One region of the Saccharopolyspora sp. NPDC002376 genome, then DNA from elsewhere that is predicted to be linked to it. Evidence: riboswitches for the same ligand, from Rfam matches in the RefSeq annotation. Region 1 holds a riboswitch; the other holds the start of a gene.
The links. A riboswitch is a leader RNA that binds a small molecule or an ion and turns the genes downstream of it on or off. The one in region 1 is predicted to bind S-adenosylmethionine.
Positions count from the first base shown of each region.

Region 1 (10,203 bases):
GCCCCCGCACAACTATCTCGCGGTGATCAAGGTCGTCGGCATCGGTGGCGGCGGCGTCAATGCCGTGAACCGCATGATCGAGGTCGGGCTCAAGGGCGTCGAGTTCATCGCGGTGAACACCGACGCGCAGGCCCTGCTGATGTCCGATGCCGACGTGAAGCTCGACATCGGTCGAGAGCTCACCCGCGGTCTGGGCGCGGGTGCCGCGCCGGAGGTCGGTCACAGGGCGGCCGAGGATCACGCAGAAGAGATCGAAGAGGTCCTCAAGGGCGCCGACATGGTGTTCGTGACCGCGGGCGAAGGCGGTGGCACCGGTACCGGTGGCGCGCCGGTCGTCGCTTCGATCGCGCGCAAGCTCGGCGCGCTGACCATCGGTGTGGTCACGCGACCGTTCACCTTCGAGGGCAAGCGCCGCGCGGCTCAGGCAGAGCAGGGCATCAAGGAGCTCCGCGAGTGCTGCGACACGCTGATCGTCATTCCGAACGACCGGCTGCTGCAGCTCGGCGACATCGGCGTGAGCCTGATGGACGCCTTCCGCTCCGCCGACGAGGTGCTGCTCTCCGGTGTCCAGGGCATCACCGACCTGATCACGACGCCCGGTCTGATCAACCTCGACTTCGCCGACGTCAAGAGCGTCATGTCCGGTGCGGGCAGCGCGCTGATGGGCATCGGTGCAGCCGCCGGTGAGGGCAGAGCCGTGCAGGCCGCGCAGAAGGCGATCAACTCGCCGCTGCTGGAAGCGTCCATGGAGGGCGCGCACGGCGTTCTGCTGGCCATAGCAGGTGGTTCCGACCTCGGTCTGTTCGAGATCAACGAGTCGGCATCGCTGGTCCAGGAGTCCGCGCACCCCGAGGCCAACATCATCTTCGGTACGGTCATCGACGACTCGCTCGGTGACGAGGTGCGGGTGACGGTGATCGCCGCGGGCTTCGACGCCGGCACGCCGACGCACAAGAAGCTCGAGCCGACCAAGGTCGGCGGCCGCACCGAGGACGCCGAACCGGTGGCGAGCACCGAGAAGTCGGTCCCGGCCCAGGTCGTCGAGACCCGGGTGGAGGCCACCCCGGCTCCCGCGCCGACCCCGGCTCAGCCGCCGGTCGCGGCCCCGGAGCCGCAGCAGGTCACCCAGCCCGCGCAGCCGGTCCAGCAGGCGGCCCAGCCCGCGCAGCCGGTCCAGCAGCCGGAGACCCCGGCGCAGGCCGAGCCGGAGCCGGTGCGCCAGCGTCCGGACATCGGCCAGCGGTCTGGGCTGTTCGGCAGCGACGGTTCCTCGACGGCCCAGCAGGGCATCTCGGTGCCGACGACGCGGGGCACGAGCGGCTTTCCGACGCACGGCGGCACCTCGACACGGTCCGGTGCTGGGCTGAACAACCGCGCCGTGCCGGTGAACGACGACAGCGACGACGACGTCGACATACCGCCGTTCATGCGCCGATGAGCGCACAGCTGATCAAGCCGAAACGCTAGGCCGGAGTGGACGCACCGTCCGATGCGGCGGCGCATGGGCGAGAATCGACACCGGGAGCACTCCGCTCCCGGTGTCGATTCATGTTTAGGGGAGGCTGAGCAGCAGTGCGGATCCGGCGCGTGATCACCACGCGGGAGGGCGGCAGTTCCAAGCCGCCGTTCGATTCGTTCAACCTCGGGGGTCGCGTCGGCGACGACCCGGCGGCGCTGGCCGCGAACCAGCGCAAGCTGGCCGACGGCATCGGCCTGCCCGAGGACCGCCTGGTGTGGATGGAGCAGATCCACGGCCGCACCGCGACCGTCGTCGACGGCCCGCAGTCCGAGCCGGTGGAGGCCACCGACGCGTTGGTGACCGCTGAGCCGAACCTGGCGCTCGCGGTGCTCACCGCGGACTGCGTGCCGGTGCTGCTCGGCGACTCGGAGACCGGTGTCGTTTCGGCGGTGCACGCCGGACGGGTCGGCGCGCGCGTGGGAGTAGTCGTGGCGGCCCTCAAGGCGATGCAGCAGGCGGGCGCCAAGCTCGACCGCATCGAGGCGCTGCTCGGACCTGCCGCCTGCGGTGAGTGCTACGAGGTGCCCGCCAACATGCAGGCCGACGTGGAGGAGCACCTGCCCGGCAGCGCGTGTAAGACCCGCAAGGGCACACCGGGGCTCGACCTGCGCGCCGGGCTCTGGGAGCAGCTGGCCGCCGCCGGCATCGCCAAGATCGGCGTGGATCCGCGCTGCACGATGGAGTCGCCGGAGCTGTACAGCCACCGCCGCGACAACGGGCGCACGGGGCGGTTCGCCGCGGTGATCTGGGCCGAGCCGGAGGACGCCGAGTGAGCGAGGAACTGCGTAGGCAGGAACTGGCTGAATCGCTGCTCGAGGTGCGTGACCGGGTCGACCGGGCGTGCCTCGCCGCTGGACGTCAGCCGGACGAGGTCGAGCTCCTGGCCGTGACGAAGACCTTCCCGGCCTCGGACGCGGCGCTGCTGGCCGATCTGGGGCTCACCGAGTTCGCGGAGAACCGCGAGCAGGAAGCGCGCGGCAAGGTCACCGAGTTCGACGAGCTGCGCCCGTCCGCGGCGGTGCGCTGGCACATGGTCGGCCAGTTGCAGCGGAACAAGGCGCGAGCCGTGGTCCGCTGGGCCGACGTGGTCGAGTCGGTGGACAGCGCGCGGCTGATCGAGGCCTTGAGCCGGGCGACCTCGAACGCCCTCGAAGCGGGTGATCGAACACACCCGTTGGACGTGTTTTTGCAGGTCAGCCTGGACGAGTCGGAGGGTCGCGGGGGTTGCCGACCCGACGAGGTCCCGGAGTTGGCAGATATGATCACACTGACGAGTGATCTTCGACTGCGCGGTGTGATGGCGGTCGCTCCCCTGGGTGGCGATCCCGATGTGGCCTTTGGCACACTTTCCAAGATCTCCGAGCGGTTGCGGGGAGATCACCCCGAAGCTGTCGAGGTGTCGGCGGGGATGTCCGGCGACCTGGAAAGTGCGGTTGCCCACGGCTCGACCCGGGTGCGTGTCGGAACCGCGTTGCTCGGCGGGCGGCAGTTAACCTCGCCGTAGCTGCAGGATCGGGGGGTCGGACGGCCGCCTCGTGCTCGGTGCTAGGAGTCGCAAGAGGAAGGGCATGCCGATGAGCGCTTTGCACAAGTTGAAGGCCTACTTCGGCATGGTTCCGGCCGACGAGGTCGACGAGTACGACGACGAGGTCGGCTATCGCGACCGGTACGCCGAGTCCGATCGCGACACCTACGACGGCCCCGTTGAGCGGGGCGGACGACGTCGTGTCGGCACCCGCGGCGGATACCAGTCGGAGCCCGATGCCGAGCCGGACTTCATCGAGGAGTTCCGGGACCCGGCGCCGCGTCCGCGTCGGCAGTGGTCGGCGGAGGCTCCGGCGCGCAGCTCGCTGCCCACCGGTCAGTCGCGGGAGAACGTCTCGCAGCTGCGGGCGGTCACCGACACCGGTTCCCTGTTCAACTTGAGCAAGATCACAACCCTGCATCCTCGCAGCTACAGCGAGGCCCGTACGATCGGCGAGCAATACCGGGACGGCACGCCGGTGATCATGAACCTGACCGAGATGGAGGAGGCCGACGCGAAGCGCCTGGTCGACTTCGCCGCTGGGTTGGCGTTCGCCCTCCGGGGCTCGATCGAGAAGGTCACCAACCGCGTGTTCTTGCTCTCACCGCCCAACGTGGACGTTGCGGCCGAGGACAAGAGGCGGCTCGCCGAGGGTGCCTTTTTCAACTACGGGTGAGTGGTGGCACAGTTGAAGCGTGAACCCGGTGCAGATCGTCCTGTTTTACGTTCTGTTCTTCTTCTGGCTCCTGCTCACGGCCCGTATTGTGATCGAACTCGTTCGAGTGTTCGCTCGCGATTGGCGGCCCGTTGGGGGGGTTGCAATCGCGTTGGAGAGCATCTACACAGTGACCGACCCACCCGTAAAGTTGGTGCGTCGGGTGATTCCGACGGTCCGGATCGGCGGCGTCGGACTGGACCTATCGATTATGGTGCTGCTGCTGGTCGTGTTCATACTGATGCGACTGGTGCAGCCCGGGTGACGGGGAACCCGGGCTACCCGCAGCCGAGGAGTGCGTGAGGTGATCTTGTGGGCTTGACCCCCGCCGACGTGCATAACGTCGCGTTCAGCAAACCTCCGATCGGTAAGCGGGGCTACAACGAGGACGAGGTGGATGCATTCCTCGACCTGGTTGAAGCCGAGCTTGCCCGGCTGGTGGAGGAGAACAACGATCTGCGCAGCCAGGTCGAGCAGCTGGAGTCCCAGCTGCAGACCGCGCAGGTCGACTTGGAGGACGCCCGCACCCAGGCGGCATCCGCTTCCTCGACCCCGGCCCCACCGACGGAGGAACCGCGCCGGCTCACCCCGGTTCCGGCGCCGTCCGCTGCCGAGCAGACCTCGCCCGGCGGTGACCATCACGTGCAGGCCGCCAAGGTGCTGGGCCTGGCGCAGGAGATGGCCGACCGGCTGACCGGTGAGGCCAAGGCCGAGGCCGACGGCATGCTGGCCGAAGCGCGGACGAAGTCCGAGCAGCTGCTCTCGGAAGCGCGCTCGAAGTCCGACAGCATGGTCAACGAGTCCCGGACCCGTGCCGAGACGATGCTCAACGACGCCCGGACCCGGGCCGAGACGTTGGAGCGGCAGGCCCGCGAGAAGGCCGCCAACCTGGAGCGCGACGCGCAGCGCAAGCACGCCGAGGTGATGGGCAACATCACGTCGGAGAAGAACGCCCTCGAGAAGAAGATCGAAACCCTGCGCACGTTCGAGCGCGAGTACCGCACTCGACTGCAGACGTACCTGGAGTCGCAGCTTCGCGAACTGCAGGACCGGGGTTCGGCCGCGCCGGCCGAGAGCGGCAGCAGCCGCTCGGGTCAGCAGGCCAGCTACAGCTTCGGCGCACGTGCCGCCGAGGCTGGCTGACGGAACTGTCCGCATCAGCGGCGACGGGTGGAGTGCCCGTCGCCGCTGGTGTGCGTCCGGGGCCGTGTCGCGAGAGGTGTGAGGTCGCGTGCTGTTGGTCGTGCTGCTGCTGGTCCTGCTGGCCGCTGGTGTGCTGGTCGGCGCCGTCGTCGGCGGCGAGGCCGAGCTGGCGTGGCTGTCGGCGCTGGCCAGCGCGGTCGCGGTCGGTCTGCTGGCGGCGGACCGGGTGCGGCGGCGCCGGGCGGCGAAGCAGGAGACGGCCGAACCGCCGTTCGCCGACGTCGGCGAGGAGCCGGCGGAGGAGCGCAGCAACGCCTCCGAGGTCGCGCGACCGGACGCTAAGGTCCTGGTGATCGACGAACGGCCGCGCTACCACGTCCGCACCTGCGAGTGGATCGGTTCCCGCAAGACGATCGAGCTGACCTTGCGCGAGGCGCGAGAACTGGGCTTCACGCCCTGCGCCCTCTGCGCCCCCAACGCCACGATCGCCGCCGAGGTCCGCCGCTAGTAACCGGGCGGATGTCGGACCGGTGAAAACCGGTGGCGGGGGACCGGTACGCTGGAACGACCAGGCGATGATCCGGCCATCACCGGGGAGCCTCCGGAAGAACGGGTGCCCGTGGCACCTCAGTAGAACCGGACGGGTCCAGCCCGTCACAGCTGGCAACGAGTGGTCGTCGACGTTCGTCGGCGGCAAGCGGGGTGGTACCGCGGATCTCGTGCGGAGCATGCGCACGAGGTGTCGTCCCCGTGTGGGCACCGAGTCATCGGTGACCGTGCGGCGGCAACGACACACACCGCGAGGAGCGCATCCGCGATGTCATATCCCAAGGTTCAGTTCGGCGACGCCGGTGAGCGCGGCGTGGCTGCCCAGCCCGCGTTCCCGGACATCGAGCGCCAGGTGCTGGATTTCTGGGCGAGCGACGACACCTTCCGGGCCTCGGTCGAGGCCCGAGAGGCCGGGACCAACGGTGCCAACGAGTTCGTCTTCTACGACGGCCCGCCGTTCGCCAACGGCCTGCCGCACTACGGGCACCTGCTGACCGGCTACGTCAAGGACGTGGTGCCGCGCTACCAGACGATGCGCGGTCGCCGGGTCGAGCGCCGGTTCGGCTGGGACTGCCACGGTCTGCCCGCCGAGGTGGAGGCGGAGAAGCAGCTCGGCATCACCTCGAAGTCCGAGATCGAGACGATGGGCGTGGCCGAGTTCAACGACGCCTGCCGCACCTCGGTGCTTCGCTACACCGAGGAATGGGAGAACTACGTCACCCGGCAGGCGCGGTGGGTGGACTTCTCCAACGACTACAAGACACTCGACCTGGACTACATGGAAAGCGTCATGTGGGCCTTCAAGACCCTGTGGGACAAGGGTCTGGTCTACGAGGGCTTCCGGGTGCTCTGGTACTGCTGGCGCTGCGAGACGCCGCTGGCCAACACCGAAACCAAGATGGACGACGTCTACCGCCAGCGGCAGGACCCGGCGGTGACGATCGGCCTGCGCCTCAACGCTCCGGGCAAGGCCTACGACGGCGCGCTGGCCCTGGCATGGACGACCACGCCGTGGACCCTGCCGTCCAACCTCGCCGCCGCGGTGCACCCCGAGGTCGACTACGTGCTCGTCGCGCCGGCCAACAGCTCGGAGCGGTACGTGCTGGCCGAGGCTCGGCTGAGCGCCTACGCGCGGGAGCTCGGCGAGGACGTCGCCGAGCACGTCGTGGAGCGGTTCAAGGGCAGCGAACTGCTGGGCACGAAGTACCAGCCGCCGTTCGACTTCTTCGTCGGCCGCGAGAACGCCCACCAGGTGCTCGCCGCCGACTACGTGACCACCGAGGACGGCACCGGGCTGGTGCACATCGCGCCGGCCTTCGGTGAGGATGACAAGGTCGTCACCGACGCCGCGGGCATCGAGCCGGTGGTTCCGGTCGACGCGCACGGCAAGTTCACCGCCGAGGTGCCGCCGTACGAGGGTCTGCAGGTCTTCGAGGCCAACAAGCAGATCGCCCGCGACCTCAAGGACAAGGGTCTGCTGCTGCGGCACGAGACCTACGACCACCCGTACCCGCACTGCTGGCGCTGCGACAACGCGCTGATCCAGCGGGCGGTGTCGTCCTGGTTCGTGGCGGTCAGCAAGTTCAAGGACCGGATGGTCGAGCTCAACAAGCAGATCAACTGGGTGCCGGAGCACATCCGGGACGGCCAGTTCGGCAAGTGGCTGGAGAACGCCCGCGACTGGAACATCTCGCGCAACCGGTACTGGGGTTCGCCGATCCCGGTGTGGGTCTCCGACGACCCGAACTACCCGCGCACCGACGTCTACGGCTCGCTGGACGAGCTGGAGCGCGACTTCGGCGTGCGGCCGGAGGACCTGCACCGCCCGCAGATCGACGAACTGACCCGGCCCAACCCGGACGACCCGACCGGCAAGTCGACCATGCGCCGGGTGCCGGAGGTGCTGGACTGCTGGTTCGAGTCCGGCTCGATGCCGTTCGCGCAGGTGCACTACCCGTTCGAGAACTCCGAGTGGTTCGAGCACCACTACCCGGGCGACTTCATCGTCGAGTACAACGGGCAGACCCGCGGCTGGTTCTACCTGCTGCACGTGCTGGCGACGGCGCTGTTCGACCGCCCGGCGTTCACCAACGTGGTGGCCCACGGCATCGTGCTGGGCGACGACAAGCAGAAGATGTCGAAGTCCAAGCGCAACTACCCGGACGTCAACGAGGTCTTCGACCGCGACGGCTCGGACGCGATGCGCTGGTTCCTGATGGCCAGCCCGATCCTGCGCGGAGGCGACCTGGTGGTCACCGAGCAGGGCATCCGGGACGCGGTGCGCCAGGCGGTGCTGCCGCTGTGGAACTCCTGGTACTTCCTGGCGCTGTACGCCAACGCCGAGGGCGTCACCGGCGAGTCCAGGGTGGACAGTCAGCACGTGCTGGACCGCTACGTCCTGGCCAAGACCCACGAGCTGGTCGGTGACGTGCAGGCCGCGATGGACTCCCTCGACCTGGCCGGTGCGTGCAACACCGTCCGGGACTTCCTGGAGGTCCTGACCAACTGGTACGTGCGGCGTTCCCGCGACCGCTTCTGGGCCGGTGACCGCGACGCCATCGACACCCTGCACACCGTGCTGGAGGTGACCAGCCGGGTGGTGGCGCCGATGCTGCCGCTGACCGCGGAGGCGGTGTGGCGCGGGCTGACCGGTGGGCGCTCGGTGCACCTGGCCGACTGGCCGCTGGTCGACGAGCTGCCCGCGGACGCGGCGCTGGTCACCGCGATGGACCAGGTCCGCCAGGTGTGCTCCTCGGCGTCGGCGCTGCGCAAGGCCAACAGGCTGCGCGTGCGGCTGCCGCTGGCCAAGCTCGTGGTCGCCACGGAGCAGGCGGAGGCCCTGCGTCCGTTCGCCGACCTGATCCGCGACGAGATCAACGTCAAGGAGCTGGAGCTGACCACCGACGTGGCCGCGCACGGCCACTTCGAGATCGCGGTGAACGCGCGGGCGGCCGGTCCGCGCTTGGGCCGCGAGGTGCAGAAGGTCATCAAGGCGGTCAAGGCCGGCGAGTGGAGCCGCACCCCTGGCGGCGCGGTCGTCGCGGCCGGGATCGAGCTGCAGGACAACGAGTTCAGCGAGCAGCTGGTGTCCACCGACTCCGGCGCGGCTTCGGCGCTGCCCGCGGGCCTGGGCCTGGTCGTGCTGGACACCGAGGTGACCCCGGAACTGGCCGCCGAGGGCGTGGCCCGCGACGCGGTCCGCGTCGTCCAGCAGGCTCGCAAGGACGCCGACTTCGAGGTCTCCGACCGGATCATGGTGACCGTTTCGGCGCCGGAGGAGGTGCTGTCGGCGGTGGCGGCGCACCGCGAGTTCATCGCGGCCGAGACCCTCGCCAACGCGGTCGAGTCCGGTGACGTGGCCGACGGCTTCACCGGCGCGGTCGGCGACGGGACCGAGATCAAGGTGTCCGTCACCCGCGCCTGACCTGCAGTGTTCGGGTGGCGCCGGTTCGTCCGGTGCCACCCGGACCCCGCGGGCGGTGTGACGCAGAACGCTCCCACGTCTCGGGAACGGGTGTTGCCCGCTGTGCGGGCTTTTCCTATGGTGCTGTTTCGAAGGTCATGAGTGCCAGCGCGTAGCCCCGGCTTGCTGGCCGGCAACCCTCCAACCGCGGTGGGGTGCCCCGGGTGAGGACCTGGCCGGTCGCGCAGGGCGATCCGGCAAGCGCGGACCCCTCCTGGGAGGGTCCGATGAGGCCCTTGGAGGGCGTCATGACGTCTGCCGCTGTCCGAATCCCGAAGCAATCCACTGTGGACAGCCGCGTGCCCGCGGTCGTGGGAAACGAGCTGAGCGTTCCGCTGGTCACCGGGGAGTGCATCGGTTATGCCAACCTCGATCACGGCGCCAGCGCACCTTGTCTGAACAGCGTCCGGGCCGCCGTTGACCAGCTGCTTCCGTGGTACGCCAGCGTGCACCGTGGGGCCGGCTTCGCCTCGCAGGTGTGCACCAGGGTCTACGAAGGGGCGCGGGACGTCCTGCGGGACTTCGTCGGGGCCCGCCGCGCCGACTCGGTGATCTTCACCCGCAACACCACCGACGCGTTGAACCTGCTGGCAGGAGCCTTGCCGCGCGGTACCTCCGTCGTCGTCTTCGACACCGAGCACCACGCCGCGCTGCTGCCCTGGACCGGTCCGCGGGTGCGGCGGATCGAGGCTCCCGCGACTCCGGCCGACGCAGTCGCCGCGCTGGACGCCGCGTTGGCGGAATGCCCGGAGGGGCCGCGGCTGGCGGTGATCACCGGGGCCTCGAACGTCACCGGTGAGCTGTGGCCGGTCGCCGAACTCGCCCGGGTGGCCCGTCGTCGAGGCGCGCGAACCGTGCTCGACGCCGCGCAGCTAGCCCCGCACCGCCCAGTGCGGATCGGTGAGCTCGACATCGACTACGTCGCGATCTCCGGTCACAAGCTGTACGCGCCGTTCGGTGCGGGCGCGCTGATCGGACGCGCGGACTGGCTCAACGCCGCGGATCCGTACCTGGCCGGTGGCGGCGCGACGCGGAAGGTGAACGAGCGCGCGGTCAGCTGGAACACCGGCGAGGAGCGGCACGAGGCCGGCTCGCCGAACACCGTCGGCGTGCATGCGCTGGCCAAGGCCTGCGAGACGATCTCGGCGGAATGGGTCAACGTCGTCGAGCACGAGGAGGCGCTGCTGCGCCGGTTGCGCGCTGGGCTGAGCGAGGTGCCGGGACTGCGCGAGCTGTGCCTGTTCGATGCCGACCACGAGCGCGTCGGCGTCGTGAGCTTCACCATCGAC
Region 1 covers NZ_JBSFBZ010000011.1:404-10,606, reverse strand. The annotation lists gene ftsZ (cell division protein FtsZ) at 1-1,438, shown strand, start outside; gene pgeF (peptidoglycan editing factor PgeF) at 1,573-2,292, shown strand; gene ACWCO2_RS10420 (YggS family pyridoxal phosphate-dependent enzyme) at 2,289-3,023, shown strand; gene ACWCO2_RS10415 (cell division protein SepF) at 3,094-3,720, shown strand; gene ACWCO2_RS10410 (YggT family protein) at 3,740-4,024, shown strand; gene wag31 (DivIVA-like cell division protein Wag31) at 4,072-4,902, shown strand; gene ACWCO2_RS10400 (hypothetical protein) at 4,991-5,410, shown strand; gene ileS (isoleucine--tRNA ligase) at 5,720-8,875, shown strand; SAM riboswitch class IV at 9,009-9,124, shown strand; gene ACWCO2_RS10390 (aminotransferase class V-fold PLP-dependent enzyme) at 9,163-10,203, shown strand, end outside.

Region 2 (10,203 bases), on a different contig from region 1:
GCCGACGACCACCGTCAGGAAGACCCGGCGCACGAAACCGGATCCGCGCCGGGCGGCCAGCATCGCGCCGAGGACACTGCCCGCGACGTTGCTCAGCGCCATCAGGATTCCCAGCCCCCACAGCACCTTGCCCGCTGGGATGAAGAAGATCAGGGCACCGATGTTGGTCGCCACGTTGACGACCTTCGCGGTGGCCGAGGCCGTGAGGAACGCGAAACCGACCAGCCCGACCAGCAGGAACACCAGGAACGAGCCGGTGCCCGGACCGGCGATGCCGTCCCAGAAACCGATCATCGCACCGCCCGTGAGCATCACCAGCAGCTGCGCGCGACGCTCGAAGCGCGGCGCGTCCACCGAACCGAGATCGGGCTTGCGCCAGGTGTAGAGGCCCACGGCGACCAGGGCGACGAGCACGATGATGTTGAGGACGTGCGAGGGCAGCGCGTTGGCCAGCATCGCGCCACCCAACGAACCCAGCAGTGCCACCAGCGCCATCGACAGCGCGGCGCGCCAGTCGATCGGGGTGCGCTTGGCGTAGGTGCGGGCAGCCGCGGCGGTGCCGGCGATCGACGCGACCTTGTTGGTGGCCAGCGAGTAGATCACCTCACCACCGGGCATGAGCAGCAGCATCGCGGGCAGCTGGATCAGACCGCCACCGCCGACGATCGCGTCGACGGCTCCGGCGAGGAACGCCGCTGCGCAGAGGAAGAGCAGACCGGCGAGCGAGAGATCAGCGAAACCAGGCCAATTCAGGGCGTCCAGCACGAGGATCGACCCTATGGTCTGGTGGGGCCAGTTCCGAGGCTATGTGATCGCTCTCGCCCCGCCCGGCCGACATCCGCCCAGGTCGAGGCTGTTAACATGGTCGACCGTGCCGTGCGGCGTTCCGCCGTGGAGGAAACCTGCCCCTGGGCAGGGCCGATGAAGCGCGGCACGATCGATTCGACAGACGAGAAAGAGGCGAACAGTGGCCAACATCAAGTCCCAGATGAAGCGGATCAAGACCAACGAGAAGAACCGGCAGCGCAACAAGGCCGTGAAGTCCTCGTTGAAGACCGCGATCCGCAAGTTCCGCGAGGCCGCTGCCGCCGGCGACAAGGACAAGGCCATCGAGCTGCAGCGGGCCGCCAGCCGTGAGCTGGACAAGGCCACCAGCAAGGGCGTCCTGCACCGCAACCAGGCTGCGAACAAGAAGTCCGCCCTGGCGAAGCGCGTCAACGAGCTCTGAGCTTCGGTTTAGCTGAGGCCCCTTCCCGCTCGGGAAGGGGCCTTTTGCTTTCCTGTAGCCGGTTTTCGTGGCGGTGCGGGTAGCGGGCGGAATCTCAGTGTCCGCTTGGACCGCGGGTGCCCAACTTCATTTATGCCAGTTCGTGCTTACGCGCGTTGGTTTCGGAGTTCGACGAGGCGTAGGACTGTTCGTTCCAGGGCGTACGTGGGGTCTGCGGCCATGCCCTTAACTCCGGCGTTGACCTCGGCGACTGCTTGGAGGGCGGCTGCGAGGCTCTTGGGGTTCCAGCCCCTGGACTGGGACTGCGCCTTCTTGACCTTCCAGGCGGGCATGCCGAGTTCGCCAGCCAGGCGGAACGGGTCGTTTCGGCCGCCGGCTGCGGCGACGCGGCCGATGGTGCGGACCGAGTCCGCCAGCGCGTCAGCGATCAGCACGTGCGGAACACCGAGCTGCACCGCCCAGCGCAGGGCCTCCAGTGCGGCTGCCCGGTCCCCTGTCACGGCCTTCTCCGCGACCGCGAAGCCGGTGACCTCGGCACGTCCCCGGTGGTAGCGGCGGACCGCGGTCTCGTCGACCTTTCCGCCGGTGTCGGCGACCAGCTGGGTCGCTGCTGCGGAGAGCTCACGCAGGTCCGAGCCGACGGTTTCGATCAGCGCGGACACCGCAGCCGCGTCCGCCTTTCCGCCCGCGCGGCGGATCTCGTCGCGGACGAACGCTTCCCGCTCGGCGGGTTTGGTGATCTTGTTGCACTCGGTGACCCGCGCGCCCAGCTTTTTCAGCGCGTTGGGCAGTTCCTTGGCGTACTTGGACCGCCCACCACCGGTGTGCACGATCACCAGCGTCACACCGTCGACGGGTTGTTTGACGTGGGAGAGCAGGGCTTCGGCGATCTCCTTGCCCGCGTCCTGCGCCGATTCCACCGCCAGCACCCGACCCTCCGCGAACAGCGACGGGCTGAGCATTTCGGCCAGCTCAGGAGGGGTGAGTTCGCTCACCTTCACGCGGCGCAGCTCGGCCTCCGGGTCCGCCGCTCGGGCCGCTCCGACCGCCGCCCAGAGCGCGCGTTCCACCAGCAGTTCCTCGTCGCCGAGAACCAGGTGCAGCGGATCGTTGACCACGGCCGGTGAGCTCATGCCCGCATCGTCCCACGCACCCGCGACGATCCCGCCATCTGGATCGGCCTGGCCAGACTTGCGCGGGATCCATTAGCGTGGCCGCCACAACCGAATAGCTCATCCAGAGGGGCAGAGGGAACGGCCCGATGAAGCCCCGGCAACCGTTCGTCCGGCGAATCGTGTCTTCTTCCGCGAGGTCACCGGCGAAAGCGGTGCCAATTCCGACCCGTCCGCGGGATAGATGAGGAGAGGACCTCGCGATGACTGCTGCCGTCCGCGCCCAGAACGGAACCAAGACCTTCGACCTGGGCAACGCCGTCGAACTGGTGTCCAAGGAAGAAGGACACCGGCAGCCGCTGGCCCCCGAATTCGTTTCGCTCGAAGATTTCTCCCCCCTGGAAGTCGCCTACGACTTCCCGCGACTGCGCCGCGAGGACATCGAAGCCGGCCCCCGGTCGATCTGGCGGTACAAGCAGCTGCTGCCGGTGCCCTCCAACGTCGAGGAGCACCCGAACACCGACCCCGGCTGTACCCGCCTGATCCGCGCCGACAACCTCGCGAAGGCGTTGGGCGTCAAGCGGATCTGGATCAAGGACGACACCGGCAACCCCACCCACTCGTTCAAGGACCGCGTGGTCGCGGTCGCGCTGGCCGCCGCCCGCGAGTTCGGCTTCAAGGTGCTGGCCTGCCCGTCGACCGGCAACCTGGCCAACGCGGTGGCCGCGGCCGCCGCCCGCGCCGGCTGGGACTCGGTCGTGCTGGTGCCCAAAACCCTTGAGCGCGCCAAGATCCTGATGAGCGCGGTCTACGACGGCTCGCTGCTCGCCGTCGACGGCAACTACGACGACGTCAACCGCCTGGCCACCGAGCTGGCCGGTGAGCACGAGGACTGGGCGTTCGTCAACGTCAACGTCCGGCCCTACTACTCGGAGGGCTCCAAGACGCTCGCCTTCGAGGTCGCCGAGCAGCTCGGTTGGCGCATCCCCGAGCAGATCGTGGTGCCGATCGCCTCCGGCTCGCAGCTGACCAAGGTCCACAAGGGATTCAACGAGCTCGGCGAGACCGGTCTGGTCGAGCCGAGCCCGGTGCGGATCTTCGGTGCGCAGGCCTCCGGCTGCTCCCCGGTGTCCTCCGCGTACAAGAACGGGCAGGACGTGGTGCAGCCGGTGCGTCCGGACACCATTGCCCGCTCGCTGGCCATCGGCGCGCCCGCCGACGGCCCGTACGTGCTGGACATCGTCCGCAAGACCAACGGCGCCATCGAGGACGTCACCGACGACGAGGTGCGCGCGGGCATCCGCCTGCTGGCCCGCACCGAGGGCATCTTCGCCGAGACCGCTGGTGGGGTCACCGTGGCCACCGCGAAGAAGCTGATCGAGAACGGCAAGATCGACCCGGACGCCGAGACTGTCCTGCTGATCACCGGTGACGGTCTGAAGACCCTGGACGCGGTCCAGGACCAGATCGGCCCGAAGGCCACCGTCGCGCCGACGACCGAGGCCGTCAACCAGGCTCTGGGGCTGTAACCCTCGTCCCGGAAAGTGCGCGGTGCCGCTGGGAATCCGGTGGCACCGCGTTCTTGTCCGTCCACAGCGGACTGAGGTTCAGCGGTCGACCGCGCGCAGCGGATCTCCTCGTGACACGTGTCGTGGACCTTGTGGGCCCGGCAGGATCGCGATGTCTCCTTCCTGGTCGGTGCGCAGGACTCTCGTACCTGCGCGGGTGAGCGTGTCCACCACGAACGGGCTCGGGTGCCCGTAGCTGTTGCCGTCGCCGACGCTGATCAACGCCGCTCTCGGTCGCACCGCGTGCAGGAAACCGGGTGTGGTGTAACGGGATCCGTGGTGCGGCACCTTGAGCACATCAGCTCGCAGGTCCAGCCCTGACGAGAGCAGTCTCCCCTGGGACGGGAGCTCGATGTCGCCGGTGAGCAGCAGTCTTCCGGCCGGGGTGATGGCCCGCAGCACGATCGAGGCGTCGTTGGCGTCCTCCGCCGTTTGCGTCCGGGCCAGCGCCGGATCCGGGGCCAGCACGTCGAGCACCAGGCCAGGCCAGCTCGCCCGCTGCCCGGACTGCATCTGCACGACCGGAACCCGATGCGCACGGGTATCTCGCACCACCTCCTTCATCGCCCACGCTGGTTCCCGCAGTGGCCCCACCGCCACCGCACCGACCGAGAACTTGCCCAACAACCCGGTGAGTCCGCTGACGTGATCGGCGTGCAGGTGCGTCAGCACGGCCAGCGGAATCCGACGCACCCCCAGCCGGTCCAGGCACGCCGCAGACCGTTCGAGGTCCGGCCCGGTGTCAACCACCACGGCCTCCTCCGGCCGCCCGGTGGCGAGCACCAGCCCATCTCCCTGCCCGACATCGCAAGCCACCATGCTCCAGCCGGGAACCGGCCAGCCGGACACAGCGCTGCGCACCGGCACCAGCACGAGCACCACGAGCAGCAGCGCCACCGATGCCAGAACTCGGAACCGCTTGCCGCGCAACAAGATCAGGCCGACGACGACTAGCCCCGCCAGCAGCAGACCACCGGCGGTGCCGGGCAGCCAGTCGAACGATCCGCCGGGCACAGCTGCCGCGCGGTCAGCGATCAGCACCAGCCATTCCAGCTCCGGCGCGGCCAACCAGCAGAACACGCCGGCCAGCCATCCGGAGAACGGCGCGATCATCGTTGCCAGCACCCCGAAGACGGTCGCCGGTGCGACGACCGGACCTGCCAGCAGATTCGCCGGCACCGCGACCAGGCTGACGGTCCCGGACAGCGCCGCGATCAGCGGAGCGGTGACGACGTGCGCCGCCAGCGGAACCGCGATGGCCTCCGCCACGCCGATCGGAACACCGCGATCACGCAGAGCCGCCGCCCACGTCGGGGCCAGCAGCACCAGCCCGGCCGTAGCCGCGACCGACAGGGCGAACCCCGGGCTCGTGGCCAGTTCCGGTAACAGCAGCAGCAAGCCGATCACGCTCGCCGACAGCACCGGCAGTGCCGAACGCCGTCTGCCCAGGACCAGCGCCAGCAGGGTGATCGCTCCCATCGCCGCCGCTCGCAGCACGCTCGGTTCCGGACCTGCCAGCACGACGAACCCGATGAGAGCCGCACCCGCCCCCGCTGCCGACAGCACCGGTCCCGCGCCGATCAAGTGCAGGACCACGAGCACTGCGCCGCACACGATCGCCAAGTTGGCACCCGACACCGCCATGAGGTGCGTGAGACCTGCCGTTTCGAAGTCCTGCTCCACCTCGGGCGGCAGAGCTCTGGTGTCGCCGACGACCAGACCGGGCAGCAGTCCAGCCGCAGCCGGACTCAGCTCGGCTGAAGCCGTGCTGCGCAGCCCGTCCCGCAGGTCCGCCGCTACGCGCTGCCAACCCGGGGGCGAAGTGACCTCGGTGGGCGCTCCGAACACCTGCATCGCCGCGACGGTGAGCTCTCCCGACCGCGGTGGTGCAGCCTTGCCCCGGACCGTCACCTGCTGCCCGGCGATGAGCTCGCGCCACTGCTCGGTCGGCACCAGCAGCACCACTGATCCACCAGCCAGCACGCGCTGACCCGCGACGTCGGCAGTCTCCAAAGTGGCCCGGACCAAGGCTCGGTCCTGCGCTCGCTGTGCCCCGAAAGCCGGTCCCCGCAACGGGATCGGCGCGCTGGTCAAAGTCACCCGCGCTGTCAGCCGCTCGCCGTGCTGAGCCGCCTGGTGCACCGGGTGGTGCTCGACGCGATAGCTCCGGACCGCCATCCCGGCCGCGGCGACACCTGCCAGCAGCAGGACCACCAGCGCTCCCCTCGCCCAGGCCCGATTCCTGGAGACCGGCCACATCAGCGGAACCGCCAGCAACGCCAACGCCGCCGTCACCGCTGCCGCACCCCACCCGACCAGCAGGCCGAGCAACGTCACCGCCCAGACCGCAGCCGCCGTCGGCGCCAGTCGGAGGTCGAATCCGGTGGTCATACCCGCACCAACTCCCGCAGCCGGGAGAAGCGCGAAACCCCGATCCCGCCGACCTCCCGCAGCTGGTCCACCGAGTCGAAGCCACCGTGCTCGGTTCGCCACTGCACGATCCGCTTGGCGGTGACCTCGCCGACGCCTGGCAGTTCATCGAGTTGCTCCTCCGTTGCGGTGTTCAGATCGACCTTGCCGTCGCCGTCCTTCCCCGACTGGGCCTGCGCCGGAACCGGCACGGCGACGTAGAGCTGTTCCCCGTCGGTCAGGCGACGGGCGAGGTTGAGTCCGGTCAGGTCGGTGTCCGGCAGCGCGCCGCCGGCAGCCTCGACCGCATCGGCGACCCGGCTGCCGGGCTCGACCGTGACCAGGCCTGGACTGTTGACCTTGCCGACGACGCTGACGACGAGTTCTGGATCGGCGGCGGTGGTCTCCGGCAGTGGTGGCGGCAGGACCGGCGGTGGTGCTGGATCGGCGACTGACCGCGACGTCCAGGTCAAAGCGATGACACCGACCAGCAGCACAGCGGCCACCAAGGCAAGGGCGAGCACGCCTGCCCGACCGGGGTCCACTCTGGACCTCAGCAGGGATTCGGGCAGCCACCTCTCGACGAACCTGCGCATGCGCGTGCGCGGCGCCGGTTCCGGCGGCGCCACCGAGTAGCCAGGCCCGGCGCGCTCCGCTGCGTCGTCGCGGGCGGCATGTCGCCCCAGGGATTGCAGTCTGCTTCGCGGATCGAGTTCTTCGTCGGGTTCACCAACAGCGCGGAATGCTTGTACGTCGAACATGATGACGAGGGTAGAGCAATTGAAAAGCCTTATGCAGCTTTATTTTTCGCGACTCCGACCACTGTGGACACGAATTCAGCTCGATGGTGTGGAATCCGCCCGCCGAAAGGCTTTCAATCGAGCGAACGCCACCCGTTCGGGAGAACCACGACACCCACTGCACCGGGCCCGATGTGCGCCCCGATCACCGCGCCCACCTCCGAAACCACGCAGTCCACGGAGTCACCGCGTTCGGCGCGGATCCGGCCCGCGAGCTGCTCCGCGCGCTCTCGCGCGGCCAGGTGGTGGATCGCGATGGCCGCTGCACCGGAACCCGCTGCGGACGAGGAGATCTCCAGCAACCGGGACATGGCTCGCGTGGTGGTGCGGACCTTCTCCAAGGCGTCGATCCGCCCGTCGTGGACGTGCAGCAGCGGCTTGATCGCCAACGCCGTACCCAGCACTGCCGCGGCGGTGCCGATCCGCCCGCCGCGGCGCAGGTATTCCAGCGTCTGCACGGAGAACAAGGTGGTAGTGCGCTCGGCCGTCGTGGTCGCGGCGCGCACCACTTCGTCCAGGTCAGCGCCGGATTTCGCCGACTCGGCCGCAGCCAGCACCGAGAACCCCAACCCCATCGCGGCGGAACGTGAGTCGACGACCCGCACCCGTTCCGGATCGACCTCGCGGGCGGCCAACCGCGCCGCGTCCCACGTGCCCGAAAGCTGCCGGGACAGGTGCACCGCCACCACACCGTCGGCACCTTCGTCGAGAGCTGCCCGGAAGGTGCTCGCCAACTCCTGCGGCGTCGCGCCCGCAGTGGTCACCCGGTGCTTGCGCGCGAAGGCCCGCGCCAGGTCGTCCGGACCGAAGTCCGGCTCGTCCACCGCCACCGCGCTGTCCACGCTGACGTGCAGGGGAACGGTCCGCACCGCGTACTGCTCGGCGTATCCCGCCGGCAAGTACGCCGTCGAATCGGTGACGACTGCAATGGGCACACCGCAACCCTACGACGTCACACGCCGAATCCGATCAGCGCTCGCCCGCGGTGCGCCCAACGGCGATGGTCTTGCCGGTGCCCGATCAGCAAGAGCAGAGGATCAAGCTCCGGCGGGCATCCCGGCGTTGTAGGCCATCAGCCGCCAGTGGTTCTCGCTGCGCCGCTTGAGCACCACCCAGTGGCAGTTGCCGATGCCGCCCAGGCCCGGCCACAGCTCCAGCGGGAACCCGACCAGCTTCGCGGTCACCGCGGTGATCAGCCCGCCGTGCGCGCACAGCAGCGCAGTGCCCCGGTGCTGGTGGTCGAGTTCCTCGACCACCTCCGCAGCGCGTTCGGCGACCTCGATGCGGGTCTCCCCGCCCGGCGGCGCCCACGTCGGCGTCGACCGCCAGGTGTCCAGCGCGCCGGGCCAGCCGTGCTCGACTTCAGCTCCGCTGAGGCCCTGCCACTCGCCCAGGTGTGTCTCGCGCAACCGCTTGTCAACCCGCACCGACGTGCCGCTGACCTCGGTGAACGCTTCAGCGGTGGTGCGCGCGCGGTTCAGGTCGGAGCTGATCGCGATGTCCGGGGAGAGCCGGGCGATCGCCGGCGCGGCTTGGCGGGCTTGCTGCCGACCGGTCTCGGTGAGCGAGCTGTCCAGGTGCCCCTGGAGCCGCCCGGCCGCGTTGTAGTCGGTCTCGCCGTGCCGCCAGAGCACCAGTCGGTCGAGGCTCACGCCTCGGCGTCCGGCGAGTCGGCCGCAGGCGCGTCCTTGTCCTCGAACTCGATGCGCGGGCAGTCCTTCCACAGCTTCTCCAGCTGGTAGAAGGAGCGCTCCTCGGCGTGCTGGACGTGCACCACGAGGTCGACGAAGTCCAGCAGGACCCAACGCCCCTCGCGAGCACCCTCGCGGCGCACCGGCTTGGTACCGGCCTCGCGGACCTTCTCCTCGATCTCGTCGACGATCGCCACGACCTGCCGCTCGTTGGACGCCGAAGCGATCAGGAAGCAGTCGGTGATGACCAGCTGCTCCGAGACGTCCAGCAGGACCACGTCGGTGGCCTTCTTGTCCGCCGCGGCCTGCGCCGCGATCAGGGCCAGTCGGCGGGCGTTCTCAGTGGCTGCCACGTCACTCCTCTCGAGGTGGGCCCGGTGTGCGCCCACGCCGGGTAGAGGATAGGCCAGCCCGCAGCGCGCCAGGACGGACCACCTCACGCGACCACCGGTCGCATCGTCCTTTATGCCCGAAGAACGCGATCGTTTTCAACGTGCGGTGAGAACGGCGAACGACGTGCTGAGGCGAACGCCACGGAAGTTCACCACCGTCCGCTGCACCGCAGACGAACTCACGTGCTGCGAGAGCTCTCGGCCGAACCAGGATCACTCCTGATCGGAGGGCAGGATCACGGCCTGCCCGGCGATCACGGTGTCACCCTTGCAGGTCAACGTTGGCGTGCCGTGGAGAACGTAACCCTCCTCCAGCAGACCGCTGATCCGACGGCAGAACTCGGCGTCGTCAGGACCGGTGATGAAGCGGTATCGCAGCTTTTCCACGACGAAGAGGGTAAGGAGTACCACCGACAAACCGAAGGCGTCGCATACACCGCCAACGTCGCTACTGCGACCTACGGACCCCACTCCGGGGTGAGTTCGCGGTAGAGGCCCCGCTTGGAGATGTAGTGCATCACGGAGTTCTCGGACCAGCGGAAACCACCCACAAACGCGCGCTGACCAGGCGAAACAGTCATCATAGTTTGTCGTTGTTCCCCACTGGTCGCCGATCTGGCTTGTACCAAATTTGTACCGCGACTGGCTAAGTCACGCATGTGAGGTAACAACTGCACCGAGGATCACGACCATGGTGTTGTGAGTGACATTCTGGACCTTGGTGGCGTCGTTGTCGTGCTGAAGCGCGAGGCACGCTTTGACCCTGGCAGCCCCTACGATGCCGAGATCGCCGCAACGGGCAATCTCGTGACCATCGACGCCACAACAAAGACGACAGCGGACGACCCGGATACCGCGTACGAACTTGCGCGCAAGCTCTACGACGAGGTTTTGGCTGCCTCCAAGGGGCACGTGTGCCCTGGAGCCGTTCAGCAGATCTACGCTATCTCGGTCGAGGACGATGATGGCAGCACGACCTGGTCCGGTTCGATCCGACTGAACC
Region 2 covers NZ_JBSFBZ010000027.1:83,875-94,077, forward strand. The annotation lists gene ACWCO2_RS19490 (TSUP family transporter) at 1-765, opposite strand, end outside; gene rpsT (30S ribosomal protein S20) at 968-1,228, shown strand; gene holA (DNA polymerase III subunit delta) at 1,375-2,361, opposite strand; SAM riboswitch class I at 2,458-2,591, shown strand; gene thrC (threonine synthase) at 2,604-3,869, shown strand; gene ACWCO2_RS19510 (ComEC/Rec2 family competence protein) at 3,948-6,299, opposite strand; gene ACWCO2_RS19515 (helix-hairpin-helix domain-containing protein) at 6,296-7,078, opposite strand; gene ACWCO2_RS19520 (DegV family protein) at 7,192-8,052, opposite strand; gene ACWCO2_RS19525 (histidine phosphatase family protein) at 8,155-8,769, opposite strand; gene rsfS (ribosome silencing factor) at 8,766-9,161, opposite strand; gene ACWCO2_RS19535 (DUF1737 domain-containing protein) at 9,414-9,587, opposite strand; gene ACWCO2_RS19540 (hypothetical protein) at 9,900-10,203, shown strand, end outside.
Region 2: linked by a shared signal. The riboswitch ahead of thrC (threonine synthase) and the one ahead of ACWCO2_RS10390 (aminotransferase class V-fold PLP-dependent enzyme) in region 1 are both predicted to bind S-adenosylmethionine.